Regions from separate parts of the Labrenzia sp. 5N genome, predicted to be linked through region 1. Evidence: riboswitches for the same ligand, from Rfam matches in the RefSeq annotation. Region 1 holds a riboswitch; the other holds the start of a gene.
The links. A riboswitch is a leader RNA that binds a small molecule or an ion and turns the genes downstream of it on or off. The one in region 1 is predicted to bind thiamine pyrophosphate.
Positions count from the first base shown of each region.

Region 2: another riboswitch for thiamine pyrophosphate. It lies ahead of thiO (glycine oxidase ThiO); the one in region 1 lies ahead of HEP89_RS12215 (ABC transporter permease).

Region 1 covers NZ_JAAZTM010000011.1:220,197-225,841, forward strand. The annotation lists gene HEP89_RS12205 (adenylosuccinate synthase) at 140-1,432, shown strand; gene HEP89_RS12210 (hypothetical protein) at 1,697-3,469, shown strand; TPP riboswitch at 3,551-3,657, shown strand; gene HEP89_RS12215 (ABC transporter permease) at 3,715-4,560, shown strand; gene HEP89_RS12220 (ABC transporter substrate-binding protein) at 4,583-5,524, shown strand; gene rpoH (RNA polymerase sigma factor RpoH) at 5,598-5,645, opposite strand, start outside.
Region 2 covers NZ_JAAZTM010000020.1:792,498-798,142, reverse strand. The annotation lists gene HEP89_RS24120 (pirin family protein) at 1-821, opposite strand, end outside; gene HEP89_RS24115 (DNA topology modulation protein FlaR) at 968-1,492, shown strand; TPP riboswitch at 1,540-1,660, shown strand; gene thiO (glycine oxidase ThiO) at 1,822-2,799, shown strand; gene thiS (sulfur carrier protein ThiS) at 2,783-2,980, shown strand; gene HEP89_RS24100 (thiazole synthase) at 2,986-3,759, shown strand; gene HEP89_RS24095 (thiamine phosphate synthase) at 3,756-4,361, shown strand; gene HEP89_RS24090 (LysR family transcriptional regulator) at 4,389-5,270, opposite strand; gene HEP89_RS24085 (CoA-acylating methylmalonate-semialdehyde dehydrogenase) at 5,612-5,645, shown strand, end outside.

The sequences.
Region 1 (5,645 bases):
CTGCGGAGACTCGCATGAGCAGGGAAACCTGTCTATAGTCCGCGCCGTTTGCCCCGGTCCGGTTGCCGGGGCTTGTCGTGTTGGCACCCCGGACAAGTTTCGGATGGTGCGGAAGCTGCTTCAGGAGAGCAAAGTCTAGATGGCGAATGTGGTTGTTGTCGGTTCGCAATGGGGTGACGAAGGCAAAGGCAAGATTGTCGACTGGTTGTCGGAACAAGCCGATGTCATCGTAAGGTTCCAGGGCGGGCACAATGCCGGTCATACCCTTGTCATCGACGGTGTCAGCTACAAGCTGTCTCTCCTGCCGTCCGGGGTTGCACGCGAAGGCAAGCTGTCCGTCATCGGCAACGGCGTCGTGCTGGATCCGCATGCGCTGGCAGAGGAAGTCGAACGCCTCAGCAAGCAGGGTGTCGTGGTGACGCCGGAAAGCCTGCGTGTTGCCGAGAACGCAACGCTGATCCTGTCGCTGCACCGCGAGCTTGATGCGTTGCGCGAGAATTCCAACACCGGAACGCGCATCGGCACCACCAAGCGCGGTATTGGACCGGCGTATGAAGACAAGGTTGGCCGCCGCGCTATCCGTTTGATGGACCTGAAGAACCTTGCCACTCTGCCCGCCAAGATCGACCGCTTGCTGACGCACCACAATGCGCTGCGCCGGGGTCTTGGCCAGGATGAGGTTTCCGCCCAGGCGATCTACGACGAACTTGCCAGCGTTGCGGACAAGGTCCTGCCCTACATGGACAAGGTCTGGTACCTGCTGGACGATCTGCGCCGTCAGGGCAAGCGTATCCTTTTCGAAGGTGCACAGGGCGCATTGCTCGACATCGACCACGGCACCTATCCCTTCGTGACGTCGTCCAACACGGTCGCCGGCCAGGCTGCGGCAGGCAGTGGCCTTGGCCCGAATTCGATCAACTATGTGCTCGGTATTACCAAGGCCTATACGACACGCGTCGGTGAGGGCCCGTTCCCGACCGAACTGAAGGACGAGATCGGCGAGTTCCTCGGTACGCGCGGTCACGAGTTCGGTACGGTTACCGGCCGCCGCCGCCGCTGCGGCTGGTTCGACGCTGTGCTGGTGCGCCAGACCGTCTGCACCTCGGGCATCACCGGCATCGCGCTGACCAAGCTGGATGTTCTGGACGGTCTTGATGAAATCAAGATCTGCATCGGCTACGAACTGGACGGCGAGCGCATCGATTATCTGCCGGCTTCGCAGGGTGCCCAGGAGCGCGTGAAGCCGATTTACGAAAGCCTGCCGGGCTGGAAGGAATCGACCGAAGGTGCTCGCACCTGGGCCGATCTGCCGGCGCAGGCGATCAAATATGTGCGTCACGTCGAAGAACTGATCGGTGCTCCGGTCGCTCTTCTGTCGACAAGTCCGGAACGGGACGACACAATTCTTGTGCAGAATCCCTTCCAGGATTGAGATCTGTGACGTTAGAAGCACATTATTAAGGACTGCGGTTGCGTGCTGCGAATCACCGCACGCAACCACCTTTCGTTTTCGGCGTTCCATGTGTGTGCCGAACAAACAATCTGTGTTAGGAAAAGGGTACTGCGAGGTTCTCTGTCGCGGCGAAGTTGTTGAAGAAATAGCACCGGTTTTCGAAAAACTTGCTATAAGCCTGAGAATGAAACGAAATCTCGGGCCCGCAGAACAGATCCTTGCAGTCGGCCGGTAGGCAGGAAGATGGCTGATTACTATTCAATTCTGAAGAAAACGATCGCGTCTTTACCTGAAAACAATGGTGCTGCACGCAGAAGCGTTTACAGCCGTGCGCGCAATGCCATTGTCAATCAGCTGAAAGCCTATGAGCCGCCGCTGGCGCCGTCCGAGATCACGGCCGAGCAGTTGCGTCTGGAAGAAGCCATCCGCAAGGTGGAAGCCGAAGCCGCCCGCGAAAGCCTCGGTCTCAGCCCCACTGTTCCGAAGGTCGAAACGCCGGCCCCAGCGCCGCAGGTTTCCGCGCCGCCCGTGACGCCGCCTCCGGCCGAACCGGTGGCAGAGGCTGCGCCCGAAGCGCCTGCGCCTGCGCCGCAGGAACCTGAAACAACTGCAGCGCCGGTGTTGGATACCCCGGCTCCGTCGCCCTTGAAGGAAACCCTGACACAGGCCGAAGCGCTTGGGACGGCGGCCAGCCAGGCTGTTCACCACGCCAAGGAAGCCGCCGACCCGGGCGCTGCGCCTGTGCGCCAGGAGCCCTCTTTCGGCGGACCGGTGCAGCCGGAACAAGCAGATGATGGCCTGTTCGAGCCTGCAGATAACGCCGGTGCGGCCGACCCCGCCGACCAAGCTTATCCTGGCGACGAGACAGCCAAGCCGAAGGACAAGTCGACCTCCAAGAAAAGCCGCTCAAAGCGCGCCAAGCCGAGTGCTTCGGATGCGCTGCGTGGTGATTCATCCGGCAGCCGCACCGTTCCGATCGCGATTGCTGCAGGTGTCCTGCTGCTGGTGCTCCTGGGCGCCGGAGCCTATTTCCTGATGCCTGCGGGCGATGAGACAGCCGATAGCGGCAACGTGCCCGTCGCGTCTTCTTCGCAAACGCCTGTCGATACGCAGCCGGACACCACGCCGGAGCCTTCGACCGCTGCCCCTGCCGGAGAAGGTGAAGAGCCTTCGAAAAACACCGACCGCCTGTTGAACGAAGGTGAGACGGATGTGGTTGCCCCGGATGCACGTACGGTAACCACGACGACGATTACCGGACAGTCTGATTCGCCTGCGCAGGCCGATACACCGCAGGTCGATACACCAGCGTCCGCTGCGCCCGAACCTTCCCAGCCGTCCATCGTGACGAGCGGAGAAAACGATCAGTCTTCTGCAACCACCGAAAGCCCGATTGCGGTACCGGAAGACAATCTCTCGGCCATTTCGCCAGACGAAACTTCACCGGCTCCGTCCGCCACGGCTGCGGATTCCTCGGTGCAGCGCTCTATCCTTTACGAAGAAGGGGAAGAGTCCGGCGGTGCCGGAACGGCTGCGCAAGGCGCTGTCGTTTGGGGTGTCGATGAAGAAACGAATCTGGACGGCAAGGCTCTCGCGGTTCTGAGCGCCTCCATTGAAATCCCCGAGCGGGATGTGAAGGTCGACATTCGCATCAAGCCGAATGACGATACTTCCTTGCCCGCCAGCCATCTGGTCGAGATCAAGTACGAGTTCCCGGAAAACTTCGCTCCAGGTGACGTCGTCAACGTGCCAGGCCTGGTCATGAAGCCTACAGAAGAAGCTCGTGGCGATGCGCTGATCGGCGCTTCCGTGAAAGTGTCCCCGGGCTTTTTCTGGATTGCCCTTTCCAGCTTGCCGAACGAGCAGCAACGCAATCTCGCCCTACTGCGTGAACGCGGCTGGATTGACATTCCGATGCTTTACGAAAACGGCAAGCGCGGCATCCTGACCCTGGAAAAGGGAACCGCCGGTGCAGATGCCGTTGAAAAGGCGATCACGTCCTGGCAAGCCGGCTAAGCGCCAGCCTGCCTCCTTTCAAAATCTGAAGAAGCCGCCTCACGGCGGCTTGCCTTTTTCCGTCACACAAGGCATGGTCCGCCTTGGTCCGAGGGGTGTTCCGGTTACCGGAGCTGAGATGGCGTAATGCCGAACCCTTAGAACCTGATCCGGGTCATGCCGGCGAAGGGACGGAATCCTTAGCCTATTCCCGGATCTCCATTGTCATTTTCGGCTTGTCCGAAGACGGGAGATCCTATGCGTACTTGTCTGCGACCACTGCGGTCGCCGCACATCCGAATGCCGGTATCGGCTTTCATGCGTTCCTGTTGGCCAATGGCGGCGGGGGCTGCGGGATGATGGCGTTTGCGAAAGCTGTTGCCAGGACCATACTCGGCCTCCTGCTGACTGTCGCAATCTGGGCGGCAATCGTCCATGTGTTCGACACCCAGCATTATATCCTGCCGGGTCCGGACCGCGTCTTTACAGCCTTTGTCAAACACGCAGGCTTCCTTCTGCATCATGCCGGCATCACCGCCTATGAGACGGTGCTCGGGTTTGTGCTGGGGGCAGCCGCCGGGGCATTGCTTTCCGTTCTTTTGTGGCTGTTTCCGATTGCTGCAAGGTTCGCCATGCCGCCCATTCTGGTGACGCAGGCCCTGCCTGTTTTCGCAATCGCGCCGATCCTGGTGCTCTGGCTCGGTTTCGGGCTGGCCTCCAAGATCGTCGTCATCATCCTGGTCATCTTCTTCACGGTCACATCGACGTTTTTCGATGGCCTGCAGCGGCTTGACCCGGGTTTGTGCGATCTCGCCCGGCTTTATCGTCTGTCTCGCCTGAAGGAACTCTGGTTCTTTCGCCTGCCGTCAGGCTTGCCGGCGTTTGCCTCCGGCCTGCGGGTGGCCGCGGTGTTCGCTCCCATGGGGGCGATCATCGGCGAATGGGCCGGGGCAAAAGGAGGCCTTGCCTTCATCATGCTTCAAAGCAGCAACCGGATGCAGGCGGACATGATGTTCGCCGCCCTGATCCTGCTCGCGGCGATGGTGCTGATCATGCGCTTTGCCGTGAACCATCTCACCCGACTTCTTGTTCCCTGGCAGCCGCTCACCTAGCTGCCGCTCTACGGAGGACCTCATGAAAAAACAAATCCTGTCACTAGCATTGGCGGCCGGGCTGCTGGCATCGGGGCCGGTACAGGCCAGTGAGAAACTGACCTTGCTGCTCGACTGGTTCATCAATCCGGATCACGCGCCGCTGGTAACTGCGCAGACCAAGGGTTTCTTCGAGGCAGAAGGCCTCGAGGTTGAGATCATCGAACCGGCGGACCCGGCGATGCCGCCGAAACTGGTTGCTGCCGGGCAGGGCGATATCGCAGTGTCCTATCAGCCGACGCTTCATGCGCAAATCGAGGAAGAGCTGCCGCTGAAATGGATCGGTACGCTGGTGGAAACGCCCCTCAATTCGCTCATCGTGCTCAAGGACGGCCCGATACAGGAACTGAAGGATCTCAAGGGGAAGAGTGTCGGCTTTTCCGTGTCTGGCTTCGAGGACGCGATGTTGGGCCAGATGCTGCGTTCGGCCGGTTTGACCATGGATGATGTGGAGCTGGTGAACGTGAATTTCGCGTTGTCAGGCTCTCTTCTTGCCGGTCAGGTGGATGCGGTGATCGGCGCATATCGCAATTTCGAGCTCACCCAGCTCGAAATCGAAGGCAAACCCGGCAAGGCTTTCTTCCCCGAAGAAAACGGTGTGCCGATCTTTGATGAGCTGATTTATGTCGTCAACAAGGACAAGACGGACGATCCACGCTTCGCCAAGTTCCTGGCAGCCGTGGAAGCGGCCACGATCTATCTGAGCAATCACCCGGAAGAAGCCTGGAATGCCTTCATAGAAGCGTATCCGAACCTCAATGACGAGCTGAACAGGCGTGCATGGTTCGATACGTTGCCGCGGTTCGCCAAGCGTCCGGCTGCACTTGATGAAGGCCGCTACCAGCGCTTTGCGGAATTCATGGCCGAAGCCGGTCTGATCAGCAAGGTCGTGCCGGTGGAGAGCTACACAGCCGAAATCCGCTGAACATCAGCTTAGGCAAAAGAAAAGCGCCGGAGCATAGCTCCGGCGCTTTTTTGGTTCTCTTTGTCCGAGTGCCTCAGGCGGCGGGCTGGTCCATTGTGCGGGCGCTGTTGCGCACGGCTTT
Region 2 (5,645 bases), on a different contig from region 1:
GACACGAAGTTCCACCAGATATAACGCCGGCCGTCCATCGGTTCGCCGCCAAGCACTACGAAACGGGCCGGCACGGGAGACGTGTTTTCGATCACCAGATGATCACCCGGTTTGAACACCAGCAGCTGGGCCGGATCGAAATTCTGGCCGGCGATGGTGATCTGGCCCGAGACCGTATAAAGACCGCGCTCTTCCCACCCGGCATCCAGCGGGATCTTCGCTCCCGGTTCCAGCGTGATATCGGCATAGAACATGTCGGACGCTGTCTTTACCGGTGCCTTGTGGCCATAAAGCTCGCCCGCGATAAGTTTGACTGAAGCGCCCTTGTCGGCAAATTCCGGCTGTTCTTCTGTGCCGTGGTGCTGGAAGGTCGGGTCGGTCTCTTCCAGGTGTTTGGGCAGGGCCACCCAGCTCTGCAGGCCGAACAGGGGACGTTTTTCCTGCAGGCGTTCCGGCCTCTCACGTTCGGAATGCACGATGCCCTTGCCGGCGCTCATCCAGTTCAGAGCACCGGGGGCAATCGCAATCTCCGTTCCAAGGCTGTCACGGTGATACATCTCTCCTTCGAAGAGATAGGTCACCGTCGCCAACCCGATGTGAGGATGCGGGCGCACGTCGATACCGCCGCCGACCAAAAGTTCTGCCGGGCCCATCTGGTCGAAGAAGATAAACGGGCCAACCATCCGCCGCCTGGCGGAGGGCAAGGCACGTCTTACCGAAAATCCGCCGAGGTCGGATGTCCGCGGTACGATGATCGTTTCAATCGGGTCACAGCTTGCAGCATTTCCCGGTACGGGATCAGGGCAATTCAACCAGCTCATCTGCCTCTCCATCAAAGAACATTCTGTCTTGCAAACTAGATAGGGCCAGCGAAGCCGAAGTGTCCATTGAACAGTCTGTTTCGGGTTTTCATCCCCTGCACAATCTGTATAACGACCGGCCCTTCCTTGCTTTTGTTTGGTGCGACATGAAACGCGTGATGATCGTTGGCGGCCCGGGCTCGGGCAAAAGCACGCTTGCCGTTGCCCTTGGGCGGAAAACTGGACTGCCGGTGTACCACATGGACAAGATCCACTACCGCTCCGGCTGGAATGAACGGTCCCGGGAAGAGAAAGACCGGCTGACACATGAGGTCCATCTGAAGGATGTCTGGATCTTCGAGGGCGGTCATTCAAGCACCTATGCGGAGCGAGTCGAACGTGCCGACACTTTCATCTGGCTCGACGTCCCTGTAACGCGCCGCATATTTCGAGTGCTGAAACGGTCGGTGAAATACAATGGGCAAAGCCGTCCGGATCTGGCCGAGGGCTGCCCGGAGCAGTTCAACTGGCAAACTGTTGAATTCCTGAGGTTCATCTGGCGCACGAGACACTCCGCCAGAGCCAAGCTGGAGCACATCTACCGCGAACCTCCGGACCATCTGAAAGTCTATCGGTTCAGCGCCCTTGCCGAAATCGACGACTTTCTGGCGCGACCCTGGCAACAAGGATGAAGGCTCATCCTGTCTCTTGACAGGTGCGCCTGACGGGCGGCACAACAGGGGCTCACCCGGGGTGCCTCCAGAAGAGGCTGAGATACTGCTGGCGCACTTGCGCAGTGCAGGGACCCGACGAACCTGATCCAGGTCATGCTGGCGAAGGGAAGGTGTTCTCGGCCAACTGCGTTCGCCACGGCAATGCACCAACCCGGCCACCTTTCCAAGCCGAATGTCCGAAGTGCGGGACCTTTTCCGGTCCTTGCGGAGATCCGTTGAATGCTAGCGGGCTACCAGACATTCCGTGATGTCGAACGACTGACGTCCACCCTGGCAGGAGAGGCGGAATGAAGGTCGGTATCAAAGGGGCGGGTGTCGCCGGTCTGGCACTGGCACATGAGCTTGTCTCGCGCGGTGTGCGGGTGGAGCTGCTGGAAAAACACAAGGATCTCACCGCCAGTGCCTCCTGGCTCGCAGGCGGCATGTTGGCGCCATGGTGTGAGCGGGAAAGTGCCGAGGAAGATGTTCTGCGGCTCGGGCAAGCGTCCATTGGCTGGTGGCGCAAGGTCCTGCCAGGGCAGTTTCAGCAAAATGGCACGCTGGTTGTTGCCGCGCCGCGCGATACTGGGGAACTGAGCCGGTTCGCTTCTCGGACCAACGGTTTTGAATGGCTCGACAGCGCAGCGCTGGGCGCACTCGAGCCGGACCTCGCAGGCCGTTTTGCAAAGGGGCTCCATTTTGTCGGGGAAGCCCATCTCGATCCGCGCCTGGCTCTCACCACGTTGCAGGCAAAGGTGTCTGAAAGTGGTGCTCACGTCAGGTTCGAGGCGCAGGACTTCACCTTGTCGACCGATCTTGTCGCCGATTGTACCGGCATGGCCTCGCCGGATTCGCATTTGCGTCCCGTACGCGGTGAAATGCTGATCCTCCACGCGCCGGATGTCTCCCTCTCGCGGCCGGTGCGTTTTCTGCACCCGCGCATCCCGGTCTATGTCGTGCCTCGTGACAACGGTGTCTTCATGGTCGGGGCAACCATGATCGAAAGCGGCGACCAGGGGGCCGTCAGTGTTCGTTCCACAATGGAACTTCTGAATGCCGCCTACAGCCTGCATCCGGGATTTGCCGAGGCAAAGATCATCGAAACCGGGGTGGGCCTCCGCCCGGCATATCCAAACAATCTTCCTCGTCTCACGTTTACCGGCAACACGTTGTCAATGAACGGATTCTACCGGCACGGCTTCCTGCTTGCTCCGCATTTTGCCATGGAGGCGGCAGACAGGATCGTGCAAAACCTTCAGGAGAAGTCCCGTGAAGCTAACCATTAACGGCGAACCTCAGGAAGTTGTCAGCGCAACGCTGGCTGCGCTTCTGGACGAACTGGCCTATGACCATGAGTTTCTTGCAACGGCACGCAACGGCGATCTGGTTTGTGCTGAAGAACGAAGCGATTGCGTCCTTCAAGCTGGCGACCGTATCGAGATCCTGTCGCCGATGCAAGGGGGATGACGCTCATGTTTGAAGTTTATGGCGAAAGCGTTGCGTCGCGTTTCCTGCTTGGAACTGCCCAGTACCCATCACCCCAAATTCTGTCGGACGCGGTGAAGGTATCTGGGGCTGAAATTCTGACGGTGTCCCTTCGGCGCGAAACGGCAGGAAGTGGCGGAGGCGGCCGGTTCTGGGACCTGATCCGGGAACTGAACGTCAAGGTGCTGCCCAACACTGCCGGATGTCATTCGGTGAAGGAAGCCGTCACCACCGCAAAAATGGCGCGCGACCTTTTTGGAACCGACTGGATCAAGCTGGAAGTGATCGGTCATCACGACAGCCTGCAGCCGGATGTCTTTGGCCTCGTGGAAGCCGCACGTATCCTGAGCGATGACGGCTTCAAAGTGTTTCCCTATACGACGGACGATATTGTCGTCGGCGAACGGTTGCTTGACGCGGGGTGCCAGGTGCTGATGCCCTGGTGTGCGCCAATCGGTTCGGCGAAGGGGCCGGTCAATCCGGATGCCCTTCGTGCCTATCGCAGTCACTTCAAAGGCATCCCACTTGTTGTGGATGCCGGTCTTGGCAGACCGTCCCATGCGGCCGCTGTTCTGGAACTCGGTTTCGATGCGGTACTGCTGAATACGGCTGTCGCAAAGGCCGGAGACCCTGTCGCAATGGCCAAGGCCTTTGCAGTTGCAATTGAGGCCGGTCGCCTGGCCTATGAAGCCCAACCCCTGGAACCTCGCGACATGGCGGTTCCTTCTACCCCGGTTCTCGGAATGGCGGTGTTTGAATGAAGCTCGATCCCTTTTACCTCATCGTCGACAGTTCCGACTGGATCGAGCGGCTGGTTCCGCTTGGCGTCAAACTGGTTCAACTGCGCATCAAGGACGCGAGCGACGAAGTCCTGCGTAAGGAAATCGCAGCATCCAAGAGCGCTTGCGAAAAGCACGGCTGCCAACTTGTCGTGAACGACTATTGGCAGCTCGCGATTGAACTGGACTGCGACTTTGTCCACCTTGGTCAGGAAGACCTTGCTGACGCCGATGTCGCGGCCATTCGCAAGGCGGGTCTGAAACTTGGCGTTTCGACCCACGACGGTGAGGAACTGGAAACCGCTCTTTCTGTCGAGCCCGATTATGTCGCGCTGGGGCCTGTCTATCCAACGATCCTGAAAGAAATGAAATGGGCGCCCCAAGGCGTTGAAAAGGTCGGGCGGTGGAAGCGGCAGATCGGCGAATTGCCGCTTGTTGCTATTGGCGGCCTCAATCCGGAACGTCTGCCGGGTGTGTTCGAGAACGGCGCAGATATCGCAGCCGTTGTCACCGACATCACCCGGAATGCCGACCCGGAAGCGCGCACCAGGGAATGGATAATGGCGACAGATCCCTGGCGGTAGGTGGAACTCGTTTCGCCTTCGGCCTGGTTAAACGAAAATCGCTTTATCGCGCGCGACTTGATCGCGCAGAAAGTCCTGTGCCGCGGCAACATGGCGGAGAGGGCGCGAACTTTCATGTGTCACCATCCAGTAGGCCCGGTGAAGCTTTATCTCCGGGAGAACGGCGATCAGGTCGGCATTATCGCGCGCGATAAAGTCGTGAAGGATGCCGATACCGGCGCCGGACCTGACTGCTTCGGTCTGGCCGAGTGCGGAGGCGATTTCAAATCGCGCGGTCCAGTCTTTCAGGATCTCGGTGCCATAGTTCAGCGATGGCGAATAGAGCAGGTCTTCCACGTAGCCAATAAGATCGTGGTCGATCAGATTGCTTGCGGAGGCAGGTGTTCCCCGGCTTTCCAGATAGGTTTTTGACGCATAAAGACCGAGCGAATAGTCGACGAGCTTGCCGGCAACCAACCTGCCTGTTTCCGGCCTGTCTATTGTCACGGCGATATCAGCTTCACGGCGGGAGAGCGAGAAGGAGCGGGGTACGGGAACGAGCTGCACCGTCAGTCCGGGATGTTTTTCCGTGAGCTTGCCAAGCCGGGGCGCAAGATACGCGACTCCGAAACCATCGGGCGCGCCGATGCGAACGGTTCCGGAAATTTCCGGCGTGTTGTTTGTCAGGTCGGCTTCCGCTGCCACCGCCTCGGCTTCGATCCGTTCTGCCCGGTCAAAGAACCGGCTGCCGGCTTCCGTCAGAAGGCAGCCGGATGTTGATCTGTCGAAGAGGCGTGTGCCGATGCTGTCTTCGAGGCTCGTCAGCCTGCGCGCCACCGTGGCGTGGTTGAGGCCCAGACGGCGCGCTGCCGCCAGGATTTGTCCTGTTCGAGCGATCGCGAGAAAGATGCGGATGTCGTCCCAGTTCATGTCGATTTGCTTTCCGCGATGACCAGCCACTCCGTTTTGTTTTTTCAGCTGATGTCAGATACCAGGCACGATGGCCGCCGCGTTCATGGTGGTGAGTTCACGCCTTGCTGCACACCGGCTTTTGGTAAAGTTTCAGCCGGGATGACAACCGAGGGGGATTGGACCTATCGTTTGTCTCAGACGCTTCGGGGCGTTTTATTGCATAACTTCAAAAAACGCACAACGGGTCCGGAAATCTGGTTCTTGTTTGTAGCAAAAATAAAAGTCAAAAAAGACGTCATCTCGGACGCTCGCCCAAAATCCTTTTGGCTGGTGTCAGGACATATTGGGAGAAACGCGACATGCGGAAGATCGGTCATTTTATCGGCGGCAAGC